DNA from 2 places in the Paenibacillus sp. FSL W8-0194 genome. Region 2 is predicted to be linked to the other one. Evidence: predicted binding sites of a transcription regulator. Region 2 holds the regulator's gene; the other holds the start of a gene.

Region 1 (16,248 bases), 510 kb from region 2:
GTTCGCTTGGAAGCCAGTTCAAAGATCCCGGCCTCCTCATTCTATACGCGCTTGGCTTTTTGCTTATGGGAAGCTTCGTTTCGCTATACAATTATATCGGTTACCAACTGATCGCTCCGCCTTATTCCCTCAGCCAGACGCTGGTCGGATTTATTTTTGTCGTTTATATCGCGGGAACCTTCAGCTCCACCTGGATGGGGAAAATGGCCGACGCGCACGGCAGGCCGCTCATGTTATGGATGGGGCTGGCCGTTTTTCTTTGCGGAGCGCTGCTGACGCTTAGTCCGCTGCTGGTCATAAAAATCGGCGGCATCATCATGTTCACCTTCGGATTTTTCGGTTCGCATTCGATCGCCAGCTCCTGGATCGGCATCCGGGCCAAACGCGGAAAAGCGCAGGCCTCTTCGCTTTATTTGTTTTTTTATTACGCGGGTTCGAGCGTCGGGGGGACGCTTGGCGGCACGTTCTGGGGCGCGTACGGTTGGCATGGCGTGGTGGACATGATCGCGGGTTTCCTCGTCACCGCCCTGTGTCTGTCTTTGCTGCTTGCCCGCCTTCATCGCCGCCAATCCGCCGCCTAAGTTTCCGTTATGCTATGATTTTCGGCGCGAAAAAGCCGGGTAGAAAAGGGGACCGCCCGCTCTACCCGGCTTTTTGTTCACATCATGTTAAAAGAGGACAAGTTATCGCGGCAACCTTGTCATCCTTTCCATGCGAAACCGCTGCTGTTCAGCAGAAAAAAATGCAAATCCGGTCACCTAACATCCGGCCAGGGCTGCTCCGTAGAAACGGCGCCTGCCTTTTTGGTTTAGGGCGCGAATTTCTCGAGCACGATGACGGCATTATGGCCGCCAAAACCGAAGGAATTGGATATGCCGACGCGCACGTCCTTCCTCCGGGCTTCGTTCGGCACGAAATCCAAATCGCATTCCGGATCGGCCGTTTCCTGGTTGATCGTCGGCGGGATGCGGCCGTCCCGGATCATTTGCACCAGCGCGATCGCTTCCACGCCGCCGGCGGCCCCGAACATATGGCCGATCATCGATTTGTTGGCGGTTACCGGGATCCGGTAAGCCTCTTCCCCGAACAGCCGCTTGATGGCCGCCACCTCGGACCGGTCTCCGACCTGCGTGCTCGTTGCATGCGCGCTGATGACGTCGACGTTGGCCGGCTCGACGCCGGCCTCCTGAAGCGCAAGCTTCATCGCCAGATAAGCCCCTTTCCCCTCGGGATGGGAAGCCACCACATGGTAGGCATCGGAGGTCGCGCCGTAGCCGGTCACTTCCGCATAGATTTGCGCGCCGCGCCGCTGCGCGTGGGATAAGCTCTCCAGCACCAAAATGCCGGCGCCTTCCGCCATGACAAACCCGTCGCGCCCGGCGTCGAACGGCCTGCTGGCACGGGCCGGATCGCCATCCCATCCGGACAGCGCGGTCGCGTTGCCGAATCCGGCCATCGAAATTTCCGAAATCGCCGCCTCGGCGCCGCCGGCCAGAATTACATCGGCTCCGCCAGCCCGAATCAGCCGGAACGCTTCCCCGATGGCCGTGTTGCCGATCGAACAAGCCGTCACGGGCGACAGGGTTGGCCCCTCTGCTCCCGTGCGAATGCTGATCATCGCCGCCGCCATATTGGAGATCATCATCGGCACCAGCAGCGGACTGACGCGGGAAACGCCGCGCGTACGAAGAACCTCCGCCTGTTCCATCAAAGTCGAAATGCCGCCGATGCCGGAGCCGACATAAACGCCCATTCGTTCCTTATTCACCTGATCAAGCTTAAGGCCCGCATCCTGAATCGCATCTTCGGCGGCGGCAAGCGCAAACTGGCAAAAGCGGTCCATGCGCCGCGCTTCTTTCCTGCCGAAACGGGCATCGGCGTCAAAATCGCGCACCACGCCCGCCAGCGAAGTTTTCATAACGGACGTATCCCAGGCATCGACCTTGGTAATCCCGGATGTTCCTTGCAGCAGCCCGTTCCAAAAAGACGGCACGTCATTGCCCAGCGGCGAGACCAGCCCTGCTCCCGTAATAACGACTCTTTCCATATCCTGATTCCTCCCTGTGCAATCTTTATGGAAATATCTTTTCACAGGTGTTATCCTATTACAAGTTGTTGTTTATCCTAGTATAATGAATACTATGCATGTACTTTGGATCGCTTGGCCGTGCAACAAGAGAGGAGGAACGCCATGAATCGCGATACCCGCCTTAAGGCGCTGTCGGCCTTCCTGACCGAGCAGCGCGCCAAAATCCAGCCCGAAACGGTCGGATTGCCGGCCGGCGGAAGGCGGCGCACCCCCGGGCTGCGCAGGGAGGAAGTCGCCCAATTGGCCGGCGTCAGCAGCACCTGGTATACATGGCTGGAGCAGGGCCGGGACATCAACGTTTCGTCGTCGGTGCTCGACTGCATCGCCGCCGCCCTGCGCCTGACGCCCGACGAACGCAAGTATCTGTTCGCCTTGGCCATGGAAGCCCCCTCAAGCTCCATAACGACGCAGCAGGAGGAGCCCAAGATCAGCCCTGCGCTGCAAAAAATGGTGGACGAGCTGCATTACTGCCCGACCATCATCTCCGACCGCCACTGCCAGATCGTCGGCTGGAACCGGGCGGCCTCTTACGTCTTCCTTGCCTTCGAGCGCATTTCCGCCGAGCAGCGGAACATGATCCGGCTGCTGTTTACCCGGAAGGAATTCCGGCGGCTGGCGGTGAACTGGGAGCATTTTGTCATGGGATTTCTTTCGATTTTCCGTTCCTATTACGGCCAGTACGTGGAAGACGCCTGGTACGAGCAGTTTTTGCACGAAATGGAGCAGGTCGATCCGGAATTTTTGCCCTTATGGAAGCATAGCCAGGTCAGCAGCGCGCCCGAGGTCGTCATCGAATTCCGGCATGCCAAAATGGGGAAAATGCTGTTTGACCTGACCTCGCTTCAAGTGCAAGGCAGCGCCGACCTCCGCTGCAGCGTATATACGCCTGCCGCCGGCTCCTCGACGGAAGCCAAGCTGAAGCGGCTGATGAACCAATCGGCGGATTGACGCAAATGATAAGCTGGGGATGATGAACGATGGCTTTTGGCATAAACCGCAAGGAACTGGACGCGTGGAAAAAGGCGGTCAGCCGCGGCGAAATCGCGTTTTTGACCCATTATTGGCTCGATCCGCGTTTCCCCGGCATGACGACCGTGACCAAAGTGGGCTGCTCGGACCTGGAAAGGCTCCGAGCATGGTGCGAGGCGCATGATCTGCCCTCCCGGTACATCCACAACCGGAATCCTTTTCCTCATTTTGATTTGATCGGTCCGAAGCAGAAAGAAGTTTTAATCGAGGAAAAGCTTTGGGAACATTTGGAGCGCTTCAACCTGTAAAGGCGTTCGAAGCCGCTGACTCACCAGCGTTTTTTCCTTTCCATTCAACGAAAAACGGCCCGCCGTCCGCTGTCCGATACGCGGCGACGGGCCGTCTTTTGACGTCCGACAATGGGATTATGATTTTTGGCGTCCGGCTTTGTAGCTCTCTTCGGCAGCATGCCCCAGCTTCTTCAAAAGCTCGACGGCCTGCTTTTTCTCGTCTTCATTAAGCCCTTCGACCGCATGGACGAGCACCTCTTGGTGGCTTGGGAAAATCGACCCGAAGAAAGCGCGCCCTTCGTCCGTCAAATCCGCGAAAATGACGCGGCGGTCATCCGGCGAGGCTCTGCGCACAAGCAGGTTTTTTTTCTGCAGCTTATCGGCTACATAAGTAATGTTTCCGCTGGAAATCAGCACTTTCTCGCCGATCTTTTGCAAAGGCTGCGGGCCTTTGTGATACAAAAGATCAAGCACGCCAAATTCGGTGGTATTCAGGCCATGGCTTTGGATATCGCGCGAGGAATGGGCTACGACCGAATTATAAGCGCGTGCGAGTACGATAAATAATTCCAGGGACAATTCGTCATTGTTCATTTTGTCTGCCATACGAGAAACCTCCAAAACTACTATCTTAATATAAAGATAGTGGAAACCCGCGCAATTGTCAATGGCCTGCTATTTTTCGGGCGTCATCACCGTTACGGTGCCGTCCTGATGCCCGATCACGGCCCGGGCTGCGAGTCCGATAAACAGGCCGTTATCCACGACGCCAGGCAGCGCGAGCAGCTGCGCATGCAGCTCCGCCGGATGTTCGATCACGCCAAAACGGCAATCGGCAATGTAGTTGCCGTTGTCCGTGATGAACAGGCGCTCGCCGTCGGTTCGGAGCATCGGCTTTGCGCCCAGCTTTTCCAGCGCAGCCATCGTCCATTCATTCGCAAAAGGAACGATTTCGACCGGCAGCGGAAAGCTCCCGAGCTTGTCCACGAACTTGCTTTCGTCCGCGATAATAATCAATTCCTTGCTGTGGTACGCAACGATTTTTTCCCGCAGCAGCGCGCCTCCGCCGCCTTTGATCAGGTGAAGCTCCCGGTCGAGCTCATCGGCGCCGTCGATCGTCAGATCCAGCCCTGCGATTTGGTCGAAAGGAACCAGCGGAATCCCCTCTTCCTGCGCCAGCTTTTCCGAAGCCTTGGAGGTGGCTACCGCTTGAATGCTTAACCCTGCCCGGACGCGTTCCCCGATTTTACGGATGGCCCAATAAGCCGTCGAACCCGTTCCAAGCCCGATCCGCATCCCGTCTTCCACATATTCCACCGCTTTTTCGGCGGCCAGCTGTTTCAAATTCATGTTCCCACGCTCCTCAAACGAGATTCATTTCCTTTTCCGGTCCGTCACGGTTCTTGTGATATAATCAGGCATTAGATGACAATCTTTGGAGGTACCGACATGAGAACCGAAAATCAAATCAAATCCAAAATCAATGAACTTACGCTGCAAAAAAAATCGCTGATGTCCCGCATCGAGTCCGCCGAACAAGGGTCTCCGGCGCATGCGTCGCTGAACGCGCAGCTGCTTCGGCTGGAGGATATGATCAGCATGCTGGAATGGGTGCTGTACGAACCGAGCGGCAGTTACCATATGTAGCCCCCGATTCGGCCTTTGTCAATCCGCTGCCTCCGTCCCCTTAAAGCCGTACACGACCGAATCCGCCGCCGGGCGGTACCCGATGTTCATGTAAATCCGGTTGGAAACCGGATTGCTTAGATCCGTATACAGCGATGCAAACCGCCCCGGGCCGCTCAATAGGCTTCGGGTCAAGGCGGCGACGCAAGAGCTTGCATAACCCCGGCCGCGGAGCGGGCGGGGCGTGAATACCATGTTGATCACCGCCCCGTTTGCGGTCGGGCGCGTCTTTTGCGCCATTGAAACCGGCCCGCCGTGATCCCAAACGTAAATCGCTTTGTTGGCGATCCCACGTGCGGCCATTTGTTCGGCGGCATCCCGGCTGATGCTTTCCAGCGCTTCTTCGCAAAAGGCCTCGATCCATCCGGCAATCAGCGGCGCCTCCCCAGGCGCGGCCAAACGGAAGCCTCCCGGACGGACCGGGACCTCCTCGACTTGGGTGCAGCGATAAATCCTCTGATCCATCAAAGTGACGGATTCCAGGCCCGTCTGCCGCTGCCATGCTTTCGCAAAAGCGTCCGCGGCATGGCGAACGGCTACGATGCTTGGGATATGTACATCCTTTCGGCGGTGCAGATGCTCTGCGGCAGCCGCGCAGCAAGCTTCCAGCTTTCCCGCCGGCATGCCTTCAGGCACCCCGAGGATCAGATGGGATTGCGTCTTCATCATGACGAGCAGCGGCTTGTCCCCTTCGTCGACCGAGGCAAGAAAATACGGCCCTTCCGCCTTCTCCTCGAGGACAAGCCTGGACAACACGCCAAGAGGGAGATTGTTCACCGCTTCCTGCTCCATGAGTACCGCCTCCACATGTGCGCGGAAGGCGGACGGGTCCGTAAAATGGCGGAATTGCATTTTTAGGTCTCCCCTTTTGGTTGCTTCTTACCGGTTCGCGTTCGCGGGTGAACCCCGCAGTCCCTGCTCAAGCCGGTCCAAGGCCCGGCCTTCCTCGTCGTTCATCACGGCATCGCGGCTTGCCCTGACCTCGATCATCTCCGCCTTGGACGCCAGATCGGAGCAGGTATGCTCCATGATTTGCACGGCGTGGTCCAGCTTCAGTTCGCCGACCGTGCCGTGAACCCGGCTTAAACGGACTTTTACCGTTCCTTCGGCTTCGCGATAGGCCGCTTCAAGCAGCGTTGCCGCGTTGGCCGCTTCCCCGGCCGCAGACTGGCGCTCCACCAACACAGTATAGGACGATACGGCAGGTATGGTCCCCTTCTTTTCCTTCTGCTCCGCGATAAGTTTGGAATTTCTCCAGGCAAGGAAGCCGGCCCCGGCGAGAATCAGTATTCCTAATGCATATCCGATATAAACAATCAAGTCTTCACCTTCATCCGTTTCTTTTCGGCTTGCCTGCCGGTTACAGCTTTTTCAGCATATGGATATCCTCGGGCTCGAGTTCGAACAGTTCTTCATCCACCTGGTCGGCGATTCGGCCGCCGTTGGCCATATAAAAATGAACGGCGGATTCGGTTTCCGTCGAAGAAATGTACAAATAGGACGCTCCGCGCTTGCGCGCCTCGTTGGCAAGCTCCTCCATCAGCTTCGTTCCGATGCCTTGCCTGCGGTACGCGCGGCTGACATACATCAAATCCACCTGCAGCCGGTCCAATTGTTCGCCGCGGAACCGGTGCCCAAGCACGCCGAATCCGACAAGGGTGTCCCCGGCAAAAGCGCCGTAAGCCGCGCCTCCGCTACAGAGCTCGGTCTCAAAACGTTCGATCATTTCCCGCGTGTGTTCCTCGTCCCAGGGCGGGCATTCATGCCCGGCAGGAAGGGCCTCCAGCACGCCGTCCTTCATTTTATAGATGCTTCCGATCGTTTCCGATCTGTCGATTTGCCGAATCAAACCCGATTCATGAAGCTGCAGTTCTCTAATGACCATGATTTGCTTCCTCCAATGCTTATTTAGATGATCCCTCCTTTTCCTTCCGTTAGTTTGGAAATGCGATGATTTTTTTTGGAATGACCGTACATCCTCCTTTTTTCTCTCATTATACAAAAAAACGGCCCGCGGCTGAACCAGCCGGAGCCAAAAATAAAAGAAGAATGTCTACACTTATACATTACCCTCCGCGGCGGCCGTTAATCGGGCCTCGGCAAGCCGGGTTCACAAATTCGCCGCGGATTTCTGGGTTTCGTACAGAGGCGGCGTTTTTTTCCTGGAAAACCGGATTTGCGGAATGGCAATCCCGATAAAAATAAGCACGATGCCGAACCATTGCAGGGCGCTTACGTGTTCATGCACGAGAAGAACCGAAGCCACGACGGCCGCCGGCAGCTCGGCGGCGCCAAGAATCGCTCCGGTTCCCGAGCCGACCTTCGGCATGCCGATCGCAAAAAACACGACGGGGATCAAAATGCCGAGGAATCCCAGCGCGACGCCGTATTTCCATAACCCGTCGCCCAGCGCCCCATCCCACAAAAACGAAGGCGAAAATACCGACAAAACGATGACGCCGGAGCCCGTCGTCATAAAGAAGCTTTTATTGAAGGCGGGAACCTTCGTTTCGACGCGTCCGCTGACGAACATGTACAGCGCAAACGTAAAGGCCGACAGCAGTCCGAAGATCACGCCCGTCATGTCGAGCGCTCCGCTGCTGGACCCGATGACCCCGCCGGCGAGCAGCGTTCCGGCGATCAGAACGATGATGGAAGCGATCTTGCTTTTGCTCGGAAAACGGCGGTCCGCAGCGGCTTCCAGCAGCACGCCGATCCAGGTGAATTGGAATAAAAGCACGACGGCGATCGAGGCAGGCAGCCGTTCGACGGCTTTACCGTAAAACACCGACGTGCCGCTCATGGTGATGCCGACGGCCAGCAGCGTCAGCCACTGCTTCGGCGACAGTTTTTTGCGCGAAAACAGAAGCATGAGAATGAGCAAAAACGTCCAGCCGAACACGTATTGCCCGCCCAGCATCTGGCTGACCGTAAAGCCCTCCTTCATGCCGAGCTTCATGATGGATGACAGCACCCCGTAGCTGATCGCCCCGATCAATATCAGCAGCGAATATTTGAATTTGTTCATGCATATAGTCCCCCTTTGATGCAGCCTTCCGCAACAACCAAAAGCCCCCCGTCATGGATAGACAGGGGGCGAACGAAACCGGCGGGTTCAAACCGCCGTTAAAATTTCGCCACTCGCGAACGAATCGGAGTTTAAGACAGGTGCTGCGTGTCATGTTTAAGTTAAGTATCCTGGTGCTTTCAAGAATGAATATTAAAACATTCTTCCGGGGGCGTCAATGAGTTACGTTACCAGAATAAAGGATGTCCCGGCAGGCGGATCCAGCGGGTAGATCTCTTTCCAACCTCCGCGGCTCCGTTCCCAAATCCGCTGGTTTCGGCTCCCTCTGAACGGAACGGACAAATCCCGCTGCCGAAGGTCGAAACGTCCGTCGACCAGCACGTCGCAGCAGGCAAGAAGTTCACGTTTATGGCGGTCGCCGCTTGCAAGCAGCTCTTCGAGCGTATAGCCGGTATACGCCCAAATGTGCTTCCCTTGGCGCCGCAGCTCCCGGGCGGCCAGGCTCATCCCCCGCGCCTGCAGGAACGGGTCGCCTCCCGACAGCGTGATGTCCGTCAGCGGGTTGCCCGCGGCTTCGCGTACGAGCTCGGCAACGCTCCACCGCCCGCCGCTGCGCAAACGCCAGGATTCCGGGTTATGGCAGCCCGGGCAGCGGTGCGGACAGCCCGCGCAAAAAATGACGGTGCGAAGCCCCTCCCCGTCCACGACGCTGTCATGAATAACGTCCATGATCCATACGTATTCCGCCGGGTTTGGAAGAACGGCCGAGGAGTCATTCGGATGTTTGCCCATCTCTCGCGTCACGCTCCTTATCTCCCGTGTTTCAGGCGGTCGGCTTCCTCCGCCCGTTTGGCCGAATTCCATTTGTCCATGTCGCCTACCAGATAGCCGGTAATCCGCCGAATCCGTTCGACCTGGACGCCGTCGCATGCCGGGCAGCGATCGTCGATGATGCCGCTGAATCCGCATGTTTTACAGCGGTCGACCGGGTGGTTGATCGAACCGTAGCCGATCCGGTTGTCCGCCATGCACCGCACGATCCGATCCAGCGCGGCCGTGTTGTGAATGACCGATCCGTCCACTTCGACGTACGTAATGTGACCCGCGTTGCAGAGCTCGTGATACGGCGCTTCCAAGCGGATTTTATCCGCCGCCTTGATCGGAAAATAAACGGGAATATGGAACGAATTCGTGTAATAATCCCGGTCGGTAACGCCGGGTATGGCGCCGAACGCGATCCGGTCCTTTTTCACGAATTTCCCCGACAAACCTTCCGCGGGAGTCGCGATCAGCGTAAAATTCAAGCCGCTGTCCTTCGTTTCGCGGTCCATCCGTTCACGCATGCGGCGGATGATCCGAAGCCCCTGCCGCTGAACCTCCTCGCTTTGTCCGTGATGGCGGCCGAAAAGCGCCGTCAAAGCTTCGGCCAAGCCGATGAAACCGACGCTGAGCGTCCCCTGCTTCAGCACGCCGCCAAGCCGGTCGTGAGGCTGAAGATGCTCCCCGCCCCTCCATACGCCCTGCGAATATAAAAAACGGAAATTCCCGGCCTGCCGGCCCGCCTGGTACCGGAAGCGCTCATGAAGCTGGCGTACCGCCACGTCCATCGCTTCGTCAAGCCGGCGGTCAAACTCTTCCGGATCTGCGGACAAAAGGGCAAGTTTGACCAGATTGATCGACGTAAACGACAAATTGCCGCGGCCGATGGCGGTTTCCTCCCCGTTCACGTTTCCCATCACGCGCGTCCGGCAGCCCATGTAGCAGACTTCGCTTTCCTTCGTTCCCCGGTCGTAAGCTTTGTTGAACGGCGAATCAAGAAACGCGAAGTTCGGGAACAGCCGGCGGGCGGTCGTTTCCAGCGCGAGCCGGTACAAGTCGTAGTTCGGATCTCCCGGATGAAAGTTCACTCCTGACTTCACCTTGAAGATCTGGATCGGAAAAATCGGCGTTTCTCCGTGCCCGAGACCCCGCTGGGTCGCCAGCAGCAGCTGTTTGATCAGCATTCTGCCGCATTCGGACGTGTCCGTCCCGTAATTTACCGATATGAAGGGAACCTGGCCGCCGCCCCGCGAATGCATCGAATTGGCATTGTGGATGAACGCCTCGCAGGCCTGGTACACATCCCGTTCGGTCATGCTCCAAGCTTCGCGCTCCCGGTCGAAATCGTCTTGGAGCGGCAGCTCCCGCAGCAAGCGGAGCTTTTTCTCGAAGGTTTTGCGCACGTACGGCGCAAGGTCAGCGTCAAACATCGGGAAAGCTTGTCCGCCGTGCTGCTGATTCTGGTTGGCCTGCAAAATGATCGAGGCAAGCGCCATGGCGCTTTTGATGTCCTGCGGCTCGCGCATATGGCCATGGCCGGTATTGAACCCGCCCCGGAGCAGCTTGCCGAGCGGAATCTGGCAGCAGGTCGTCGTTCCCGAGGCATAAAAATCAAGATCATGCGGGTAAATCAAATTTTGTTCGATCGCTTCCTTGACCTCCGGCGACAATAACTGTTCGGCAGCGTACATTTTGGCGCTTTCGCTGGCAAATTTGCTCATCAGCCCCATGGGCGACTTTCCGTCCACGTTCGCGTTTTCCTGAAGCAAATCCGGGTTGCCGTCTTGCAGCATATCGTCAAAGGAACGCCAGAGACGCTCGGCCGGATCCTGGATGAGATCATTCATTTCCACTTCCTCCTTAAGGCGCAAAATGGGATGGCTAATCCACCCGACACCATATATAGTATTTAATTCGAAAATCAAACACTATATCTATTGTCACACCCCGGAGAAAAGCTATTTCTGCTTTACCGGTCAAACGTCATCGCCGGCCAAAACAGGGGGCCCGGCATAAAGCCCAACCGATGGCATAACGATTCGAGCGGATGGCCGTGCGCAATTCGGGCGCGGAGCATCGGCTCCCCGCGATGTGCCAAAACGGTCAAAGCCCGCCTCAGCATGTTTGTCGCAACCCCTTTGCCTCTAAAACCCGGCCTTACGGCCAGCGCTTCGATCACCGGACAGCCCTCCGAGTACCCGATCAAACAAACGCCGATCAAAGCATGCGTTGCACGGTCATACGCTGCGCCCGAGGCTTCCAGCACGGCTTCCGGGCTTTGGGCGGCAAATTCCCGAAGCCGAAGCAGCGTCTCCGGAAAAGACACGGCGCCTCTCTCTCCGCTCTCCCCGCCCTGGGCATGCTTAAACAAAAACAGCCCGGCTTCGCGCTCCAGCTTCAGCCTCGTTTCCCCGGAATCGCACGCGGTTTCCGCCCGGCGCCAAATCATCTCGGGATGCTCGCCTTCGAATACGGCCGTCGGACGCCGCATCCACCGGAATCTGCACGGGTCCGGCCGAAAGCCGGCCCGAATATAATCATCGGCGTCGCCGTCCGGCACCTCCATTGCCTGAATCGGCAGCCCGTTGCCGCCTTGCCGCCGCAATGTTTGCGCGATCAGCCGAATTACCTCGGCCCCCCCTCCAAAAGGCGGAACCGTAAAAAAATACCGGAATGCCCAAGGCGACAGGGCCAACCCGCCGACAACGGTTTGATCTTTTACGAGCCAAAAAGGCTCATCGCCCCCGGAGAGGAAATTTTCCTTCTCCCGGCATCGGAAGGCGATCGTCGCCTGATGATAATAAACATGAACGTACCGCTCCCATTCCGGGGCATCCGCCCGGCATAAATGAAGCGACTCCGTCAGCTTGAGCGTAGACGCCTTTTTCAGCCATGTCTCGCGATCCATACCAAGCGAACCTCCTTCTGCCTTCCGAAAGAAAGCTTCCCTACTAGATTACGTTCCGCATGACCGGTTTCATGCCATTTGGCCGCCGGACCCTCTAAATCTTTGCCGCCGGTTCGCCTGAAAACGGCAAAAGGGCCGCACCCTTGTTTGTCTCGATTGGAGACCAAGGATGCAGCCCTCGCTATGTAACAACAGCATCATGCGAAACTCGCTAAATATGTATGGATTTGAGCCATGTGATGGCGGTCATGTTCGAAAAAATCAAGCAAATATTCGTCCACCGACAGCTTATCTTCATGTTTATGGCCGAATTCGGATTCCGGAATGCCCTCGATGACCTCGACCAGCTGCCTGCGCGCTTCCACGGTTTGCCGGATCAAATCCTGCTTGCTCTGGGTCAGCCCGTAAGCCGCGGCGTCGCGGTTGAACTCGTTGAAATCGAGCGGCTTCAGCGTCATCGGCCGATGCTCCGCCATGGGCCGTATCGCATTTTCCAGAAAATACCTGTCCCACAGCATCATATGGCTGATGATGTCGCGCGGCGACCATTTGCCTTCCGCGACCGGCCCCGCCCACTGCTCTTCGCTCAAACGCTCCAGCGATTCGGCGAACCCGATCAGCTCGGCAAAAGCTTCCAGTTTCTCCTGCTTCGTATTCATCGAATATCCCCCTGTCAAAAGAAAGAAATGGTTGATTCCCTTCCTGATCATACCATTGAATCCGGAACCAAGCAAGAACGTTTGTTTGGTTTCGGACGTGCGAAAGGCTAATGATGGCAGAGATGGCCGTAAAATATCGGGGATAACGGGAAAGCGGGCGCACCGTATCGCAAGATCCGAATGGAACGCCTCCGACGCCGACGCCCGCGTCTCCTTTCCCGTGCTTCATCCCCCGTTCGGAATTACAGCAGCAAATTTCTTTTTCTGAACCAAACGATCCCGGCCGCAAAACCGGCGAAGCCGACCGCCAGCAAAATAAGGACCACCGGCGTCCAATGAAGCGTTCCATTGACGATGTCCGCGGTGTCAATTAAAGAAAACAAGGAAACATGCTGCATCCAGGAAAGCTTGTCGCTGATTTTGCCCGCCAAATTCAAGCTGAAAAACCCGAATACGATGAACCCGGAGATGCCAAGCGCCCTTTTTTCGTCATTCGCAACCGCGGACACCAAAAAGCTGATGCCGCAAACCGCAAAAAACAGCAGGAACGCGCCCAGATTCAGCAGCAAAAACCTTCCGGAGTCGAGCTCGCTGACATCCCCGATAAACCAGGCATACCCGCCGTATCCGGCAAGCGTCGTAACAAGCGAAATGATGAATAATCCCGTCAGCAGGACGACGGCCTGCGTAAGAGCCACCTTGATCCGGGTCGTGGGCGCGGCCAGCAGGTAGGCCATCGAGCCTTGATCGACGAGACGGGCCATCAGTTGGGTGGACGTGGTGATGCTGAAAATGGACAAGATCAGCACGAACAGCAGCCCGTAATATTCGCCGGAAATAAACGACTCGACGCTGCCGAACCCGTTTTCCAGGCTGAACGCCTTGCTTAGTCCCTCCGGCATCGACGCGATGAGCGCATTGAGGTTTTCCGATTGCATGGCCATGCTCGGGTAAACCCAAAACATAAGCAAAATATAAAAAGCCGAACCAAACGCGTAACTCGTCATCGTCTGCAGATGATTTTTGAGCATTTGCCCATACAGCGCAGCGTTCATGTCATTTGCCTCCCGTCCGGTCGTAATAATCCATAAAAATGTCCTCCAGGTTTTGCGAAGCCACGTCGATGCTGCGGATCCGGTATTTCGCCGTTTCCTGGACGAACCGGTTATAATCCCCCTGTACCGCGACGCGCACCCGGTTATCTTTGCAGGATTCGATTTTCAGGCCGCTGGCAAGGAACGCATCCCGGTCCCCGGCATCCTCGAAGGAGACCTCGAATAGCTTCCGCTGCTCGGCCTGGAGTTCATGGATGTTTTTTACGGCGATAAGCTTCCCGTCCTTGATTATGGCCGCCCGGTCGCAAGTCCGCTCGATTTCCGGAAAGCTGTGCGAGGACATCAAAAACGTCGTCCCTTTGGCCTTTTCCTCCAGAACAAGCTCGATGAACACCCTTTGCATCAGCGGATCCAGGCCTGAGGTCGGTTCGTCTAATACGATCACCTCAGGTTCATGCATAAAAGCGGCCACGATGCCTACCTTCTGCTTCATGCCCTTGGACATCTTCCGGATCGGCGTGCGGTCATCGAACTGCAGCCGCTCCACGAGCTCGGCCCTGCGCTTCGGATCAACCCCGCCGCGCAGCTTCGCCATGAAATCCAGAAAGGTTTTCCCCGTCATACCCTCCATAAAGGCAATTTCTCCGGGCAAATATCCGACCAGCTTTTGAAATTTCCCTTGATCTTTCCACGTATCAAGATCCCGTATCCGCACGGTTCCCTGTGCCGGTTTCATAAAACCCATGATGTGGCGGATCGTCGTGGATTTGCCGGCCCCGTTCGGACCGAGAAAGCCGAACACTTCCCCTTTTTCCACGGTGAAAGAAATATCGAATATCCCTTTCCCCCCTGGAAATATCTTCGTTACATGTGACACCGTAAGCATAGCCAGCGCCTCCCGCTCGGGAATAAAATTATGAAATATTATATCCCGAATATTTCATAACCAGATCATACGCCGGAAAGATATTCCCGTCAATAGAGTTATGAAATATTTATGTGTTATAATTTCATTATTAGCGGCGAAAGCCGGAAAATGGAGCTGATACAAACGTGAACGGCTTTGAACGCAGAGCACAGCAGATTAAAAACCGCATTAAAGAGACGGCATTAAAGATGCTCGCCTCCTGCAGCCCCAAGCAAATCCGCATCGCGGACATCGCCGGGGAAGCCGGCGTTTCGCAGGTAACGATCTACAATTATTTCGGCAGCAAGGAAGCCCTCATCCGCGAGGTATTCCGGGACTACGTCCAAAGCACCGTAGATGAATTCGAATCCGTCGTCCGCGCGAACGTCTCGTTGAAGGAAAAGATCGAATACATCGTTTTGCAAAAGAAAAATAACACCCATACCCTCCACCCTTCCGTCTTGGCGGAGTTGGTGCAGGAGGACCCGGAAATCCAGGAGCTCGTCCGCAAAAATTACGAGGAGCGGAGTTTGCCGCTCATGGCGGAACTGGTCGGCAAAGCGAAAGCAAACGGGGAGATTTCCGAAGGCATATCGGTCGAAACGGTCATTTTGTATTTGAACATGCTTTACGATTCTTCCGCGCGCATGCTCGAATCGACGCAAAACAGCGAGGATCTGGACAAACTCGTCGAGGAAATGGTGCACGTGTTTTTTTATGGCATATGTGGTCCCAAGTCCCAAAATTGATTAACAGAACGTAAATTGTATGTTAATTTAGTATTTTCATCGTGTAAAAAAACTTATATAGTATTGGTTAACAAGGAGTCAGGAAAAAATTAACAAACTCCAGGAAAGGAGCCGGAATGATAGACTTTTCCATGCGATCATCAAAACCAAAAACGCCCGTCGTCGGGATTTTCATTCTTTTGCTGCTGAAGCTTATGCTTTTGCGCTATTTTTTCTTCCACGAGATCATGTGGAGCCGGATCGCGGCCGATGCCGCTTCGCTGCTGGTTCTTCTGTCCTTGCTGGAGCTCATCGTCCCTTCCAAAGCGAAAGGGATCGTGTACTGGATCTTCAATGTGCTGTGCTCGCTGATCTTTTTTGCCTCGGCGGTGTATTTCCAGCATTTCAACACCGTTCCGACTTATACAGCCCTTTCCGAGCTGAAGCAGGTCGGCGGGATCAAGGACAGCGTGCAGTCGACCATCCAAACGGCGAACTACCTCTTTTTTGCCGATATCGTCGTCATCACGCTGGTTTGGATCGCCGGCAAGCTGATGGGACGAAAGCCAAGCATGTCCGCTCCTTTGCGCAAAAGATGGCCGGCGATCGTCGGCGTGGTCGCCCTTGCCGCGACGGCATGGTTTATCGTCAAAGACCGGGGCATCACGAACGAAGTGCTCCAAGCGGAGCATCTCGGTTTTTTTAATTACCAGGTAGCCGCAGGGCTCAAAGCCAAGGAAGAAGCCGTCGCCGTCGCTTCCGGCAATATCAAGGATACGGTCAAGAAAATCGAATCGAAGGAAGCCATGTTCAAATACCAGGACGATCCGCAAGCGCAGCCGAAATTTTTCGGGGCCGCCAAAGGCAAAAACGTCATCGTCATTCAGATGGAGGCTTTCCAAAACTTCCCGATCCATCTGTCTCTGAACGGCCAGGAGCTGACGCCGGTGCTGAACGGTCTTTCCAAGGACGGCTTCTATTTCTCGCGGGTATTCCAGCAGATCGGCCAAGGCAACACCTCCGATGCGGAATTCATGAGCAACACCTCGATTTATCCGACGGCGGCCGTGGCCATGTCGACGGGTTACGGCGACCGCGTGCTTCCAAGCA
Region 2 (16,248 bases):
AACGAGCACGGGGACGCGGAGGAGACGAAACGGCAGATCGAGCAGGAAGGGCGCAAATGCCTGCTGATTCCGGGCGATATCGGCGACGAGGCGTTTTGCAAAAACGCCGTGAACCAGACGGTGCAGGAACTGGGAGGATTGGACGTTCTGGTCAACAACGCCGCCGAGCAGCATCCGCAGCAGAAAATCGAGGATATTACGAAGGAGCAGCTGGAGCGCACGTTCCGTACGAATATATTCGGCATGTTTTTTATGACGAAAATGGCGATGCCGTATTTGAAGAGCGGCAGCGCCATCGTCAACACGGCATCAGTGACGGCTTACAAAGGCAACCCGACGCTGATCGATTACTCCTCCACCAAGGGCGCAATCGTCAGCTTCACGCGCGCCTTGTCGATGAACGTGGCGCCGAAAGGCATCCGCGTCAATGCGGTGGCGCCCGGACCGATTTGGACGCCTCTCATCCCGTCCACGTTCGACGAGCAGCAGGTAAGCCAATTCGGGGGAGATACGCCGATGAAACGTCCGGGGCAGCCGGAAGAGCTTGCGCCTGCGTACGTCTATCTGGCGTCGGACGATTCTTCTTACGTGAGCGGCCAAGTCATCCACGTCAATGGCGGGGAGATCGTCAACGGTTAATCGCGTACTCGAAAAAACAAAAAAGGTTGGGCGGATGTAAGATCCGCCCAACCTTTTTTTTGCGTTCGGTTTCCGGTTTCCTTTCAGCGTTGTTCGAAAAGTCACTCCGAATCCGGCACAAGCTGCGACAGCTCATCGAGCGACATGTCGAAGCTCGGAGCCATATGCTCCAGGAAATAGTCGGCTTCAGGCAGCTGAAGCTGCTTGATTTTGGCCAAGGTCTGCTCTTTGGCTACGGCGAACTCGCGATTGCCGGAAGCGACCTCCAAGGCGCATTTGAGATAGGCGTCCAGACTGTCGGCGGCTTTGACATACCCCAGCAGCTCGCGCTGCTCCTCATCGCCCGAATCTTGGCGGAACAGGGCGGCGTATTCCCCTTGAAGCTCGGGAGGAGCCATCGCCGCCAGCCGCTGTGCCGCAATGCTCTCCATTTCGCGAAAGCTCGCCAGCAGCTGGGGATTGTTATGTTTAACCGGCGTCGCGATATCGCCGGTAAATACCTCGACGGCGTCATGGTACAACGCTAGGGTGGCTGCGCGGTCCGCGTTCAAATTCCGGCCGAAATACGTGTTCCCGATCAGGCACAGCAGATGGGTCAACAGCGATACGTGGAACGAATGCTCCGCGACGTTTTCGGTTCTTGTGTTTCGCATCAGGCTCCAGCGCCGGATGTATTGCAATCGGTACAAATAAGCAGTCATCGGAAAGTCCAAAGAAATACGCTCCTTAGGTAAAAATTTAATCCAGCCTTAACATTCGGTTATTATTATACTCTTATGCCCGGACGGCGGGCTACCCGAAACGGCATGCTTTTCATTGGGAAGATTTCGGGATAGGATAAGAGAAGGAATTAATGCCAATCCATGAAAAGGAAGACATGACATGAGACCCTTTCGCATCAGGCTTACTTTGATTTTAATGGTCATGATCGGGATATCCATGGCCGGGGCGGGATTCACCATGGCCCGGGTATTCGAGAAATCCCATATATCGGCGCTGGAGGAAAACATGATCCGGGAAATCCAGCTGCTCAGCCGGACCTTTGATTTCCGCCCGACGCAAGGCGGGGACGCCATGGCTTATTATACCCGCGAAGCCAGGGAGCTGGCGGCTTTGACGGACTCCCGGGTCACTTTTATATCGAAAGACGGCACGGTCATCGGGGATTCGGAGAGCGATCCGCGGCAAATGGACAACCACAGCGGACGCGAAGAGATCGTCGATGCCGCCCGAAAGGGATCGGGGTATGCGATCAGACATAGCTCCACGTTGAAGGAAGATATGTTGTATGTTGCGGTCCCCGTCGTGGCCGGAGAAGATTATGACGGCTTCATTCGGCTGTCGGTCAGCCTGGCGTTCGTCGATCAGGGCGTGCGGAAAGGCTGGACGCTGATGGCGGGAGGTTTGGCCATTTTGTTCGTCGTGGCGGCGGTTGTCAGCTACCGCGTTGCGGCGGGACTGACGTCCCCCCTGGAAAAAATCACGAGAGTGGCGGGAAGGATTACGAAGCTGGATTACGACGCCAGGGTCAACATCACGCGAAAGGACGAAATCGGCGAGCTGGCGAAGGCGATCAACGGCATGGCCGACAGCCTGCAAAATCAGCTGCAAACGATCCGCGACAATGAGAACCTGCTGCAGAGCGTGCTGGATAACATGACCACCGGCATATTGCTGGTCAACCCCGAAGGTACGGTGGCTTTAATCAATCCGGCCGCAGAGCGTATGCTGCATCTGAAAGGCGGGCAGTTAACGGGCCGTTCCGTCACCGAAATGAAGCAGTATTACGAGCTGACGCGCCTCATTCAGGATGGGATCGGGCAGCGGGATTTCATCCATGAGGAACGGATCGTCTACCAGCCGGAGGAAACGATTCTTCGACTGGACGGCGTGCCGATGTTCGGAGAGGACGACCGTTTTAAAGGCATGTTGTTCCTGCTCCAGAACATTACGGCGATCCGCCGCCTCGAGAACATGAGAAGCGAATTCGTGGCGAACGTATCGCATGAGCTGAAGACGCCGGTGGCCGCGGTCAAAGGATTTGCCGAGACGCTGCTTGGCGGAGGGGTCAAGGACGAGGAAACCGCGAGGTCCTTCCTGCAGATCATTTACGACGAAAGCGAGCGGTTGAACCGGCTGATCAGCGACATTCTCGATTTGTCCAAAATCGAATCCAGGCGTTCTCCGATGGATTACGCGCCGGTTCATTTGGCTTCTTTTTGCGGATCGATCATGGATACGATGGCGACCGTGGCCGAGAAAAAAAGGATTGCGCTCCATGCCGATATTCCCGAGGAGCTGTTTATCGAAGCGGATGAAGACAAGCTGCGCCAAATTTTGCTGAATCTGCTGTCCAATGCCGTAAGCTACACGCAGGACGGCGGCAAGGTCGAGCTGAAGGTCCGCGAGCTGCAGGACGCCGAAGGAACGGAAAAGGTCGTGATCAAGGTGACCGATACCGGCATCGGCATCCCGAAAAAAGACCAGCCGCGCATTTTCGAGAGGTTCTACCGCGTGGATAAGGCGAGATCCCGAAGTTCGGGCGGAACCGGCTTAGGGCTGTCCATCGTGAAGCACCTGGTGGAGCTGCATCACGGCGATATTTCCGTGGACAGCGAACTGGGCATCGGAACCACCTTTACGGTTGAACTGCCGATGCTGCAGGAATAAAATGAATGTAAAATGGCTGCAAGCGTGGTCGTCTCTTTTTGCGTTTGTTTACACAGCGTTTACAATGAAATGATACAATGGACTTGCTAAAGCAGAAACCATTGTTTATGGAAGCGGGGGTACAATACATGTCACAGCGTTTGCTGGTTATCGAAGACGAACCGACGCTCGCCAGATTGCTGTCCTACAATCTGACGCAGGAAGGGTATGAAGTGACTACGTCGGATCATGGGACAACCGGCTTCGAGCGCGCGGTGCAGGAGCCGTTCGATTTGATCGTGCTGGATTTGATGCTGCCGGGAATGAACGGATTCGACATTCTGGGCAAGCTGCGCGGGAAAGGCATCACGACGCCGGTCATTATTTTAACTGCCAAAAATGCCGAAGAAGAAGTCGTCCAGGGCTTGAAGCTCGGCGCCGACGATTACATTACCAAGCCGTTCGGCGTGTCCGAGCTGCTAGCGAGAGTCGCCACGGTGCTGCGCCGCGTATCGGGAGTGAAGGAGGAAGCTGCGCCGCAAACCTCGGACTCGGCCATCCGTCTCGGCAAGCTGGAGATTTTCCCCGAGAAATACGAAGTGCTGCTGGGCGGAACCAGCATCAGTTTGCGGCCGAAGGAATTTGAGGTCCTGCTTTACTTGGCGCGCAAGCCGGGCGTCGTGTTGACCCGGGACGATTTGATGAATGCCGTTTGGGGCTTCGATTACATCGGCGGCCAGCGCACGGTGGACGTCCATGTCAGCTCGCTCCGCAAAAAGCTGGAGCTGGAACCCGAATCGGTGCACATCGACTCCATCCGCGGGGTCGGATATAAACTTGTCATCAACAAAGGAAGCGCTCATCATCAACCGCAATGATGGGGGCTTCTTTTTTTTATGGAATTTACAATCCCCGAATCCTTCCTGCATTCTCCGTTAATCCTTCCGCGGTATGATGCAGCTAAAACAGACATATTTAGGGGGAGTCGACTTTGAGCACGCTGCACATGGAGAACAAGACAGAAAACGATCTTCATCGGCGAGGTACCGGGAGCGCACGGAACGGCCGCGCCGCAACCGGCAAAACAGCAGCGTCCATCGAATCGAAAACAAAGGGACCCGGACGGTCCGCTGCCGGATATTTGCGAAACGTGCCGGGGGTCGACCCGGACATGACTTGCAGGGAAGCTTTCGACCTGCTGAAGGAGCAGCCGCATCTTCCGTGCATCGTGATCTGCGGGGAAGGGATGCGTCCGGAAGGACTGCTGATGAAGGAGGCGTTTTACCGGAGGCTGACCGGCCGTTTTGCCGCCGATTTGTATTTTCGCCGCCCGGTAAAGGATTTTGGCGAAAAAGAAATTCTCGCGCTGGACATCCATGACGATCCGGCCTTGATGATCCGAAGCGCTTTGGCAAGACCGGAGTCGCGATTTTACGATTGCGTTATCGTAACCGACAACGGCCGGTTCACGGGCGTGCTGACGGTGCTCGACCTGATGAAAATGTCCGGGGAGCTGCAGGAGGAAGCGGAAGAGCGGCGAAAGCATACCGTCCTTGAAAATTACGGGCATGTAAGCGGAATGGAACAATCCTTATCCGAGGTGGAAGAGGCGGCGAACCTGACGTTAACCGAATGCCTCCGGATGAAGGAATGGACGGCGGAAGGCCGGCGGAGGCTGAACGAAGCGGGCGAATCGTACACCGAGGCCGTAGCCCTCATGAACCGCAATCAGGAGCAGGCGGAGCGCCTCATCGAACATGCGGGGCAGATTTCCGCGCTGACGAAAGGCATCGCCGACCTGGCGGATCAAAGCGGCCTGCTCGCCATCAACGCGTCGATCGAAGCCGCCCATGCAGGCAGCCAGGGCCGGGGCTTCCAAATCGTGGCGGCGGAGGTCAGGTCGCTGGCTTCCCAAACCCGGAAGCTTGCCGCGGATATTTCGCAGCTGCTCGAATCCATCAGCGAGCTGGCCGGGGAAACCGGGACGCTGACCGCGTCGGGAGTCCGCCGGATCGAGTCCGGAGCGAAGCGGTTGGCCGAAGGCAGCCGGATATTCGGGGAACTCGAACAAGCCACGGATCAGGTCGAGAAGACGGGACAATCGGTATACCGGCTCGCCCAGGATACGGCCAAACAGGCATTCAGCGTAAAACAGGAATTGGAGCGGACATTAGACTGAAATAGCGGGAAAAACGGAATCTTTCGGTTTTACATTTTACACTGCGTTTACAATCGCGGCGCACAGCTTTTACATAACCGTTATACAATGAAATGGAGTTGCAGGTCCAACTGCCCCAAGCGGCTTATCGACAGGACATCCCATTGAACGAAGGAGACCTGAATTATACATGGAAAACATTATCGAAATCGAAGATTTGAATCTATATTACGAACAATTCCATGCTTTGAAAAATATAAATCTGGATATCCCGAAAAATACGGTCACCGCCTTGATCGGCCCGTCCGGCTGCGGGAAATCGACGCTGCTGCGGACGCTGAACCGAATGAACGACATGATTGCCGGCGCGCGCATCGAAGGCTCCATCAAAATCGGCGGCGTCGGCATTTATGCCAAGGACGTCTACGTGGAAGAGCTGCGCAAGCGCGTCGGCATGGTATTCCAGCAGCCGAACCCGTTCCCGAAATCGATCTACGACAATGTGGCCTACGGCCCGCGCCTCCACGGCATCCGCAGCAAAAGCACGCTGGACGGCATCGTGGAAGAAAGCCTGCGCCAAGCGGCGTTGTGGGAAGAGGTCAAAGATTATTTGAAGCGTTCCGCGCTCAGCTTGTCCGGGGGGCAGCAGCAGCGTCTTTGCATCGCGCGTGCGCTGGCGGTTAACCCCGATATTTTGCTGATGGACGAAGCCACGTCCGCGCTCGATCCGATTTCCACGTTGAAAATCGAGGAGCTCGTGCAGGAGCTGAAAGAAAAATACACCATCGTCATGGTGACCCATAACATGCACCAGGCTGCCCGCGTATCCGGGCGGACCGTCTTTTTCCTGAACGGGGAAGTCGTCGAAGCGGATGAGACGAAAACGCTGTTCAGCAATCCGCGGGATGCAAGAACGGAAGATTATATCTCCGGGCGTTTCGGCTGATACAGAAGGAAACAACGTCAATAAAATTGTATAGGGGGAAACATCGGCCATGATTCGGAGAAAAGAATTGGATCACGACCTGGACCAGCTGCGTTCGCTGCTTGTTCGAATGGGGGAGCATGTCGTTGAGGCGCTCGACGGAGCGGTTCTCAGCCTCAAGACGCAGGATAGCGAAAAGGCGCAGGAAATCGTGCAGGCGGACGTGCTGCTCAATCAGATGGAAGAGGAAATTATGGATATCGGGTCGCGTCTGATCGTTACCCAGCAGCCGGTTGCCAAGGATTTGCGCAGAATTTTGGTTGCTTTTAAAATCTCCAGCGATCTTGAACGCATGGGCGACCTTGCCCTTGACGTGGCCAAAGTGACTTTGCGCCTGCAGGGCGAGCCGTTGATCAAGCCGCTGATCGACATTCCGCAAATGGCGGAAATCGTCAAAGTGATGATCGAGGAAGCGATCACGTCCTACTTGAACGAAAACACCGACCTTGCCTACAAAATGGCGCAGGACGACGACCAGGTCGATCTGTTGTACAGCCGCATTTTAACGGAATTATACGATCATATGAGAGTCCATCCGGATTCGCTGTCCCAAGCGTTGCTGCTCACGCTCGTCGGCCGTTATATCGAACGGATCGCGGACCACGCGACAAACATCGGGGAAAGCGCCGTGTATCTCGTGACGGGAAAACGCCCGGATTTGAACCGGTAAAACGCTGTTTAACGCATAGAAGGTAGCAATTTGGCTTTAAACATTGAAATGGATGAAAACATCGGAAATTTTTCCGGTGTTTTTCTATTTATGCCCCCGATTTTTTTCTCGAATACAGGGTCATGTGTTAAGATATTAGAAGGCATGGCTTACAAGAAATCGAACGCTCGAACCGCTGAGAAATCAAGCAAGGGATCATTCCGCAACCAAGCGGTGCGTCTTCATTGAAATACATCCGACGGGTCATTTTCATTCGAAATAAGGAAGTTTAAAAAAGGGAAGGTGCTGTATGAGCAAACTGATTCTGATCGACGGAAACAGTATCATTTACCGGGCATTTTTTGCGATGCCCCCGCTGACGAACACCAAGGGACTGCACACGAACGCCGTGTACGGATTTACGAATATGCTGCTTCGCCTGATCGAGGACCATAAACCGACGCATATGATGGTGGCTTTCGACGCGGGCAAAGTGACGTTTCGCCACGAAGGATACCAGGAATACAAAGGCGGCCGCGAAAAGACGCCTCCGGAGCTGTCCGAACAGTTTCCGCTGCTGAAGGAGCTGCTGCAGGGATTCGGCATTTCGCAGTTTGAGCTTGAAGGTTACGAAGCGGACGATATCATCGGCACCGTATCGCGGATCGCGGAGGAAGCGGGACACGACATTCTCGTCGTCACCGGAGACAAGGATATGCTCCAGCTTGCATCGGACCAAGTCCAGGTGGGGCTTACCCGCAAGGGCGTAACGGAAATCGAGACGTACAGTCCTGAGCAGATTCATGAAAGATACGGCCTGAAGCCGCTGCAGATCATCGACCTGAAAGGGCTGATGGGCGACGCTTCCGACAATATCCCCGGCATTCCGGGCGTCGGGGAAAAAACGGCGCTCAAACTCCTTCATCAATTCGGATCGGTCGAGGAAGTGCTCGCGAACACCGCTGAGCTGAAGGGCAAGATGAAAGAAAAAATCGAAACCCACGCGGAGGATGCCGTCCTCAGCAAAAAGCTGGCGACGATTTACCGCGAGGTGCCGCTGGACAAGTCGTTCGACGACATGATCTTTGATGGATTAAAGGAAGAAAGCGCAGGTCCTGCGCTGGCGAAGCTGGAGTTCAAATCGCTGCTCGAACGTTTGTCGTTCAAGGGAGACGGCAGCGCCTCCGACCCATCCGGCCCGCAGCAGGCTCCGGCCAAGGAAGTGAACGTGGAGGTTTTGACCGAGGACCGGATCGCCGAATTGAACGACGCGCTTGGCTCCATCGAAGCGCTGCATGTGGAAACAAACGGGGAAAATCCCCATCATGCCGATGTGGTCGGCGTGGTTTTTTCCGGTCCGGAGAAGCATTTCTACGTACCGTTTGAGGTTTTGAAATCCGCAGCCGCGGAGCCTGTCCGAAAGTGGCTTGCGGACGCCGGGGTTCCAAAACGCGGGTATGACCTGCACCGGACGGATCTGGCTTTGCACTGGAAAGGCATTGCGTTTGCCGGGGCATCGTTTGACGTGCAGCTGGCGGCTTACCTGCTCGACCCGACCGAATCCAATCAAAACCTCCATGCGCTTGCGGCGAAATACGGGCTGCAGACGCTGGCGTCCGACGAGGACGTCTTCGGCAAAGGCGCAAAATACAAGGTGCCTGAGACGGAGGTCCTGAGCAAACATCTTGCCGCCAAGGGAGCGGCCATTCTGGACCTGATTCCGCTGCAGGAAAAAGAGCTTGAGGGCAACGAAATGGCATCGCTGTTCCATGACCTCGAAATGCCGTTGTCGCGCATTTTGGCCGACATGGAAAAACAGGGGATTTCGGTGAACAAGAACGATCTGACGGAGCTGGGCAAAGAGTTCGAGGCGCAGATCGACGAGCTGGTCAAAAATATTTACGAGATCGCCGGCACCGAATTCAACTTGAATTCGCCGAAGCAGCTGGGCGAAATTTTGTTCGTGAAGCTCGGCCTTCCGGTCATCAAAAAAACGAAGACGGGTTATTCCACCGATGCCGAGGTGCTTGAAAAGCTTGCGCCATACCACGATATCGTGCGTCTCATTTTGCAATACCGGACGATCGCCAAGCTGCAATCGACCTACGTGGAGGGTCTCCTGAAGGAGATTTCGCCGGAAACGGGAAAAGTGCATACCTATTACCGACAAACCATCGCGGCGACGGGCCGTCTCAGCAGCCAGTTTCCGAATTTGCAAAACATTCCGATCCGCCTCGAGGAAGGCCGGAAAATCCGCAAGGTGTTCGTGCCGTCGGAGCCGGGCTGGTATATCCTGGCGGCGGACTATTCGCAAATCGAGCTGCGCGTGCTTGCCCATATTTCCGACGATGAAGGCCTGAAAGAAGCGTTCCTGCACGACATGGACATCCATACGAAAACGGCGATGGACGTCTTTGGCGTCACCGCGGACGAAGTGGATGCCAATATGCGGCGTTCGGCCAAGGCGGTCAACTTCGGCATCGTCTACGGCATCAGCGATTACGGCCTGTCCCAAAACCTGAACATCACCAGGAAGGAAGCCGCGCGTTTCATCGACCAATATTTCGATGCGTTCAGCGGCGTCCGGCGCTATATGGACGAGATCGTACGCGATGCGAAACGGGACGGGTACGTGAAGACGCTGCTGGAGAGAAGGCGTTACCTGCCCGAAATCAACGCAAGCAATTTCAATCTGCGTTCGTTCGCGGAGCGTACGGCGATGAACACCCCGATTCAAGGAACCGCGGCGGACATCATCAAGCTGGCCATGGTGCATATGGATGCCGCTTTGGCGGAGCAAAAACTGAAAAGCCGCATGCTGCTGCAGGTGCATGACGAACTTGTATTCGAAGTGCCGGAAGACGAGCTGGAGCTGATGAAAAAACTCGTGCCGGAAACGATGGAAAATGCCCTGAAGCTGTCCGTGCCGTTAAAAGCGGAAGTCAGCTATGGCATGAATTGGTACGAAGCGAAATAATGCCCCATGAAGGCCCCGCATCCGTTATAATGGGGATGAGGTGAAGACATCATGCCGGAATTGCCGGAGGTTGAAACAGTCAAAAGAACGTTGAATCAATTGGTCAAAGGCAAGGTCATTGACCGGGTTACCGTAAATTTGGCGCGGATTATCCAGCGCCCTGACGATATAGATCAGTTTGCTTTTATGCTGGCAGGACATCGGATCGAAGGCGTGGAGCGCCGCGGCAAATTTTTGCGGATTCTCCTGGACGGCCTGGTCCTGGTATCCCATCTCCGGATGGAGGGGCGATACGGCGTGTACGCCGGCTCCGATCCCGTGGAAAAACATACGCATGTCATTTTCCATTTTACCGACGGGACCGAACTTCGCTACAAGGACGTCCGCCAGTTCGGAACGATGCACTTATTCCAGCCGGGGGAAGAGTTTGCTTTGCCGCCGCTAAACAAGCTCGGCTTGGAGCCGCTGGATCCGGATTTTACCCCCGGGAAGTTTAAAGAAGCGCTAAAAGGAAAAACTTCGAAAATCAAGGCGGTTCTGCTGAACCAAGCATATGTCGTCGGCATCGGGAATATTTATGTGGATGAGTCGCTGTTCCGCGCGGGCATTCACCCCGAGCAGCCGGCGAACACGCTGACGGACAAGCAGTTTGAAGCTTTGCACCAGGCAGTCGTGGCCACGCTGGCGGAGTCGGTTGAGGTTGGCGGCTCCTCCATCAAATCCTATGTCAACGGGCAAGGGGAAATGGGGATGTTCCAGCATCAGCTGAAAATTTACGGACGCCAAAACGAGCCTTGCGTCACCTGCGGAACGCCGATCGAAAAGACCGTGGTCGGCGGACGCGGTACGCATTATTGCCCGGTCTGCCAGACCCTGGATTAAATAAAAGCATGGGCGTGCACTCCTTGTTTGTCCCTCCCATATACTGAGACCGTAGTGGACTTCAGGGGAAACGGAAGCTTCAAGACCCCGGTTCTTTTTCAGAGCCGCGGGTTCGGGATCGGCCGTTTCGACAAGGGGAGGGAAACCAGGGGTGCTCAGTCATGTCTTTTCGCTGCTCCTGCTTGCGTTTGCTTTAAGTTTGGACAGTTTCGGGGTCGGGATTACATATGGGTTGAGGCAGATGAAGATTTCGTCGTTGTCCGTCGTCATCATCTCCATATGTTCCGGCGTCATCATTTATATATCGATGCAGGTCGGCGTGCTTTTGGCCCGCGTCGTATCACCGGACGCTGCTTCGGTTGTCGGGGCCGTCATTTTGATCATCATGGGGTCGTGGTCCTTGATCCAGTTGGTGATTCAGAAGGAAAAGGAACGGGACGACAAACATGACGATAAACATACGGCAAACATCAAAGCTTCGGACCAAAGCCGTGCAAGCGGGGCCGCGTTGTCGACGGCTTCCAGGGAAATGCCGGAGCAAACGGTATTTTCGCTCGAAATCCGCAAGCTGGGCCTCGTCATCCGCATTTTGCGGACGCCGTCTTCGGCCGATATCGATAAATCGGGCAGCATTTCGGGATTCGAGGCGATGTGGCTTGGCATTGCGTTATCGCTGGACGCTTTCGGGGCCGGACTCGGCGCTGCATTGCTGGGATTTTCGCCCGTTTGGACCGCGCTCGTCATCGCGCTGTTCAGCGGAACGTTTTTGGTGGTCGGCATGAAAACCGGCTTTAAATTCGCGGCAAGATCATGGATGCGGCATTTTACCGCGCTTCCGGCGTTGTTATTGATCGCCATGGGAATAATAAAGCTGTTATGAGGTGGTTTTGCACATGAATATCGGGTTAACCGGAGGTATTGCAACAGGAAAAAGCACCGTGTCCGCGCTCCTTGTCAACAAAGGGGCTCTGCTTGTCGATGCCGACGCGATCGCCCGGGAAGTCATGCTCCCGGGTCATCCCGTTTTGGCGGCGGTTGCCGGGCATTTTGGACAAGCCGTTATTCTTGAGGACGGCACCCTCGACCGGAAGAAGCTTGGGGATATCGTATTCCGCGACCCTTCCCAGCGCAAAGCTCTGAATGACATCACGCATCCTGCCATCCGGAAGGAGATCCGCGGGCGGATGGACGATTTGCAGCGGGAACATCCGGACAAGCTGGTGGTCGTGGACATTCCCCTTTTATACGAATCGGGACTTGAACATATGTTTGAACGCGTCATGGTGGTTTATGCCCCGGAGCACGTTCAGCTGGAGCGATTGATGCGGCGAAACCAATTGACGGCGGAGGAAGCGGCGGCAAGGATCCGGTCGCAAATGGATATTGAGGAAAAGAAGCGGAAGGCCGATATCGTGATCGACAACAGCGGGGACGCTGAGGAAACGGAGCGGCAAGTGGATCGGTTCTGGCTTCAAGCGGGATATGTATGAAGGCTTTTCGATTTTTGCGCAAAAAAAGAGTCCTGCTGCTGCTGTTCATCGGTTTTGTCGCGGTTTTGTTTTTCAGCACGAACTGGATGTCCTGGTTTTACCCGATCTATTACAAGGATAACATTCGTCAGCAGGCGGAGCGCTATGACGTTGACCCGTTTTTGGTCGCCTCGATCATCCGCGTGGAATCCAACTACAAGCTGGGCAAGGAATCGAAAAAAGGAGCGCTCGGCTTGATGCAGCTGATGCCCGATACAGCCCAGTGGGTCATGGAGCAGGCCAAGCTCCCGGAAGTGACGATGGACCATATCAAACATAAACCGGAGGCGAGCATTGCCATCGGAACCTGGTACCTGAGAAATTTGAGCAACCAGTTCAAAGGGAACCGCATCGCCGTCATCGCGGCCTATAATGCAGGACCGGGCAAGGTGGACGGGTGGCTCAAAAAGGGAGTTTGGGACGGAACGCTGGAATCCGTCAAAGATATTCCCATCGGCGAAACAAGGCACTATGTTCAGCGGGTGATTTATTATTATAATCAATATACGCGGATATACAACGAGTTTTGAATTTGGGGCGGACAAGCCATCCGAAGTAATTCCATGAGCGGGGTTTTGCTCTGACGCTTCCCATCATGGCAAAAAAAGTATTGAAGCAGCCTCATCGGCTGCCCCAATACTTCTTTGGATGCATGTATTATTGGAATTGACCAGCCAGTTGTTGTTCAGCCAGGGTCACCAGACGTTTAGTGATGAGTCCCCCGATCGAACCGTTCTCATAGGAAGTCATGTTACCTTGGTATCCGTCTTGTGGGATGGAGATACCCAGTTCCTGAGCAACTTCGTATTTCAATTGGTTCAGGGCTGCAGTAGCTTTAGGTACTACCAGGTTGTTGGAGTTGTTGTTTTGAGCCATTGATGTTCACCTCCTTGCTGTTTGTAAAAGTAGTATGTCTCAAAGATTCAAACTTCATCACTTTTTTAGATGTTTTTCAGTTGGAAATTATAAGTAATTTTGATATCATCCCATCCACCCTCAAGGTAAAGGAAGTGAGTATGCATGAAATGTCCCTACTGCGATTACGCAGGCACCAAGGTGCTCGACTCCCGTCCGGCCAACGACAACAAATCGATCCGCCGCAGACGCGAATGCGAAAAATGCAGCAGGCGTTTTACGACGTTCGAAATGGTGGAGGAAACTCCGCTGATCGTCATCAAAAAAGAAGGAAGCCGCGAGGAATTCAGCCGGGACAAAGTGCTGCGCGGCCTCATCCGCGCATGCGAGAAGCGCCCGGTATCGGTGGAACAGCTTGAAGCCATCGTGTCCGAGGTAGAAAAAGCGCTTCGCAACACCGCGGTAGCGGAAGTCGAAAGCCGCCACATCGGCGAGCTGGTCATGGAGCAGCTGTATCCGGTGGACGAGGTTGCTTATGTGCGTTTTGCCTCCGTATACCGGCAGTTCAAAGACATCAACATGTTCATGAAAGAGCTGAAGGGGCTGCTTTCGAAGAATACGATGCCCGACTCGGTCGAATGACCGGATGTCCGAAGGCGCAAACGGCTAGGTGGAAGACATCAAGCCGCTTGCGTCTTTTTTATTTTCCGGGGTTAACCGGCAAAAACACGGCATTCTCGGTGCATTCTTTACTTATGTGCCGTTGTAAAGTTCTGAAATTTATTTTAATTTTGTCAAGGTTGTTCGAAAATAAATTGTGAAAATTCGTTGACAACGGCAAAATATCAAATGTAAGATAATAACATATATGGGCTGGTTATGACGAAAATACATCGGGAGACATGGGAGGGGTCATCGATTTGTCTAATTATGAAAGCGTTTTAAATGTAAAAAATCCTAAAAGAAGGATGTCCAAACGGAACGTTTGGAAAGAGCATGTCTTGGCTTACGCTTTTCTGGCGCCTTCGATCATTTTATTTATCATGTTTTTGTTTTACCCGATGCTGAAATCCGTTTATTTGAGCATGACGATTACGGATCCTCGGGGACAGGTGGCCGAGTTCGTCTGGTTCGAAAATTTCGTCACCCTGTTCAAATCGCATCAGTTGTATTCGAATTTGAGCGTTACGCTGTTGTTTATTTTGTATACGGTGCCGACTTCGCTGATCTGGTCCTTGTTTTTGGCGGCGATTACCCACAACAAGCTGCGGGGAATGAAGATTTTCCAATTCATATTTTCGCTGCCGATCGTCATTTCGGTTGGTACGGGCTCCATCATCTGGTTTCTGCTGTTCCATCCGACGGCGGGGATGTTGAACTATTTTCTCAGCCTCGTAAGCATTGGCCCGATTCCGTGGCTGACCGACCCGGCCTGGGCGCTCATTTCCATTTCCATCATGACGGTTTGGATGAACATGGGTTTTCTGTACATCGTGCTGTCCAGCGGGCTGCAAGGCATTCCGGAGGAGCTTTATGAAAGCGCTAAAATCGATGGTTCCGGACCTGTACGCACGTTTGTGCGGATCGTGATGCCGCTGTTGTCGCCGACGATTTTTTTCGCCTTGATCGTGTCGGTGATTGGAGCTTTCCAGGCTTTCGGCCAAATTCATATCCTGACCAAAGGCGGTCCGATCAACTCCACCAACGTCATCGTGTACTCCATATACCAGGACGCCTTCGTGAACTTCCGCTTCGGGATCGGCAGCGCGCAAGCGCTCATCCTATTTTTGATTATTTTGGCGCTGACCGTGCTGCAGTTTAAAGTTCTGGAAAAGAGGGTGCACTATCAATGATTGCGAAACGAACGACTGCGCTGCTGCTGTACGTCCTGCTTGCCGCGTTGGCGCTGATGGTGCTGTATCCGCTTATTTTTACGGTGTTTTCGTCGTTTATGACCGAAAAAGAAGTGTCCAATTTTCCGCCGCCGTTGTTTCCGACCCGTTTCTATCTCGAGAACTTCAAGGAGGCCATTGCCGGATTTCCGATCGTCCGGTTCATATTGAACAGCTTTATCGTATCGGCCGCGGTCATGATCAGCCAGGTCGTGACGTCGAGCCTAGCGGCTTACGCTTTTTCGTTCCTGAATTTCAAAGGCAAAAACGCACTGTTTGCGATGTTTCTGTCGACGATGATGATCCCTTGGGAAGTGACGATCATTCCGAACTATTTGCTGATCAAAAGCTGGGGCTGGATGGACAGCTACCAGGGGCTGATCGTTCCCTTCATGGCCGGAGCTTTCGGGGTGTTTCTGCTTCGCCAGTTTTTTCTGCAGCTGCCGCGCGAATTGTTCGACGCAGGAAAAATCGACGGATGCGGGCATTTGCGGCAATATTTTTCGATCGTGCTGCCGCTTTCCAGGCCGGCGCTGGCCACGCTTTCGGTCTACGTGTTCTTGACGCATTGGAACCATTATCTTTGGCCTCTGCTCATTACGAACCGGGCGTCCATGCGGACCGTCCAAATCGGGGTGGCGATGCTGCAGCATGCCGAGGTCATGTCCTGGAATTTGATTTTGGCCGGGGTGACGCTGGTGCTGCTGCCGTCCTTCATCCTGCTGGCTTTTGGCGTCAAGCAGCTGGTGCGCGGCATCGCGGCGGGGGCGGTAAAAGGATAAAAGCGGTGATCGGCCTTGATTTGCGGCGGGGCTTGTCATACAAGGCAATAGGCAGGTTTTTTAATAAAAGGGGAGGAATGATGCAGACTATGGGGAAGAAGAGGCTTGTAAGTTTGATGCTGGCAGCGGTAATGCTGCTGATGGCAGCCTGCAGCGTGAACATGGGAGAAGAAGAGCCGAAAGCGGCGGATCCCGGTACGAAAGGCGCCGAAACGAAAAGCGGGGCGCAAAAGGTCGTGTTCTGGCATGCC

Evidence for each region. Region 2 encodes NrdR, which represses ribonucleotide reductase genes. Its sites were predicted from a motif close to AACACNATATATNGTGTT; they were not measured.
Region 1: MKY58_RS17825 (anaerobic ribonucleoside triphosphate reductase) is a predicted target of NrdR. The motif match lies at 10,774-10,791, and genes of this name have one in related genera.

The regions. Positions count from the first base shown of each region.
Region 1 covers NZ_CP150205.1:3,898,293-3,914,540, forward strand. Annotated here, with positions in the region: gene MKY58_RS17765 (MFS transporter) at 1-581, shown strand, start outside; gene fabF (beta-ketoacyl-ACP synthase II) at 809-2,047, opposite strand; gene MKY58_RS17775 (helix-turn-helix transcriptional regulator) at 2,192-3,037, shown strand; gene MKY58_RS17780 (hypothetical protein) at 3,067-3,366, shown strand; gene MKY58_RS17785 (MarR family transcriptional regulator) at 3,484-3,954, opposite strand; gene rpiA (ribose-5-phosphate isomerase RpiA) at 4,024-4,698, opposite strand; gene MKY58_RS17795 (hypothetical protein) at 4,798-4,995, shown strand; gene MKY58_RS17800 (GNAT family N-acetyltransferase) at 5,014-5,886, opposite strand; gene MKY58_RS17805 (hypothetical protein) at 5,914-6,354, opposite strand; gene MKY58_RS17810 (GNAT family N-acetyltransferase) at 6,395-6,919, opposite strand; gene MKY58_RS17815 (EamA family transporter) at 7,145-8,062, opposite strand; gene nrdG (anaerobic ribonucleoside-triphosphate reductase activating protein) at 8,285-8,854, opposite strand; gene MKY58_RS17825 (anaerobic ribonucleoside triphosphate reductase) at 8,872-10,728, opposite strand; gene MKY58_RS17830 (GNAT family N-acetyltransferase) at 10,851-11,789, opposite strand; gene MKY58_RS17835 (DinB family protein) at 11,987-12,448, opposite strand; gene MKY58_RS17840 (ABC transporter permease subunit) at 12,691-13,503, opposite strand; gene MKY58_RS17845 (ABC transporter ATP-binding protein) at 13,505-14,389, opposite strand; gene MKY58_RS17850 (TetR/AcrR family transcriptional regulator) at 14,557-15,159, shown strand; gene MKY58_RS17855 (LTA synthase family protein) at 15,291-16,248, shown strand, end outside.
Region 2 covers NZ_CP150205.1:4,412,987-4,429,234, reverse strand. Annotated here, with positions in the region: gene MKY58_RS20140 (SDR family oxidoreductase) at 1-639, shown strand, start outside; gene yfbR (5'-deoxynucleotidase) at 741-1,352, opposite strand; gene MKY58_RS20130 (ATP-binding protein) at 1,522-3,309, shown strand; gene MKY58_RS20125 (response regulator transcription factor) at 3,438-4,166, shown strand; gene MKY58_RS20120 (methyl-accepting chemotaxis protein) at 4,280-5,467, shown strand; gene pstB (phosphate ABC transporter ATP-binding protein PstB) at 5,637-6,392, shown strand; gene phoU (phosphate signaling complex protein PhoU) at 6,442-7,101, shown strand; gene polA (DNA polymerase I) at 7,391-10,057, shown strand; gene mutM (DNA-formamidopyrimidine glycosylase) at 10,109-10,939, shown strand; gene MKY58_RS20095 (manganese efflux pump) at 11,091-11,819, shown strand; gene coaE (dephospho-CoA kinase) at 11,833-12,429, shown strand; gene MKY58_RS20085 (lytic transglycosylase domain-containing protein) at 12,426-12,998, shown strand; gene MKY58_RS20080 (alpha/beta-type small acid-soluble spore protein) at 13,126-13,344, opposite strand; gene nrdR (transcriptional regulator NrdR) at 13,489-13,965, shown strand; gene MKY58_RS20070 (sugar ABC transporter permease) at 14,292-15,176, shown strand; gene MKY58_RS20065 (carbohydrate ABC transporter permease) at 15,173-15,997, shown strand; gene MKY58_RS20060 (ABC transporter substrate-binding protein) at 16,087-16,248, shown strand, end outside.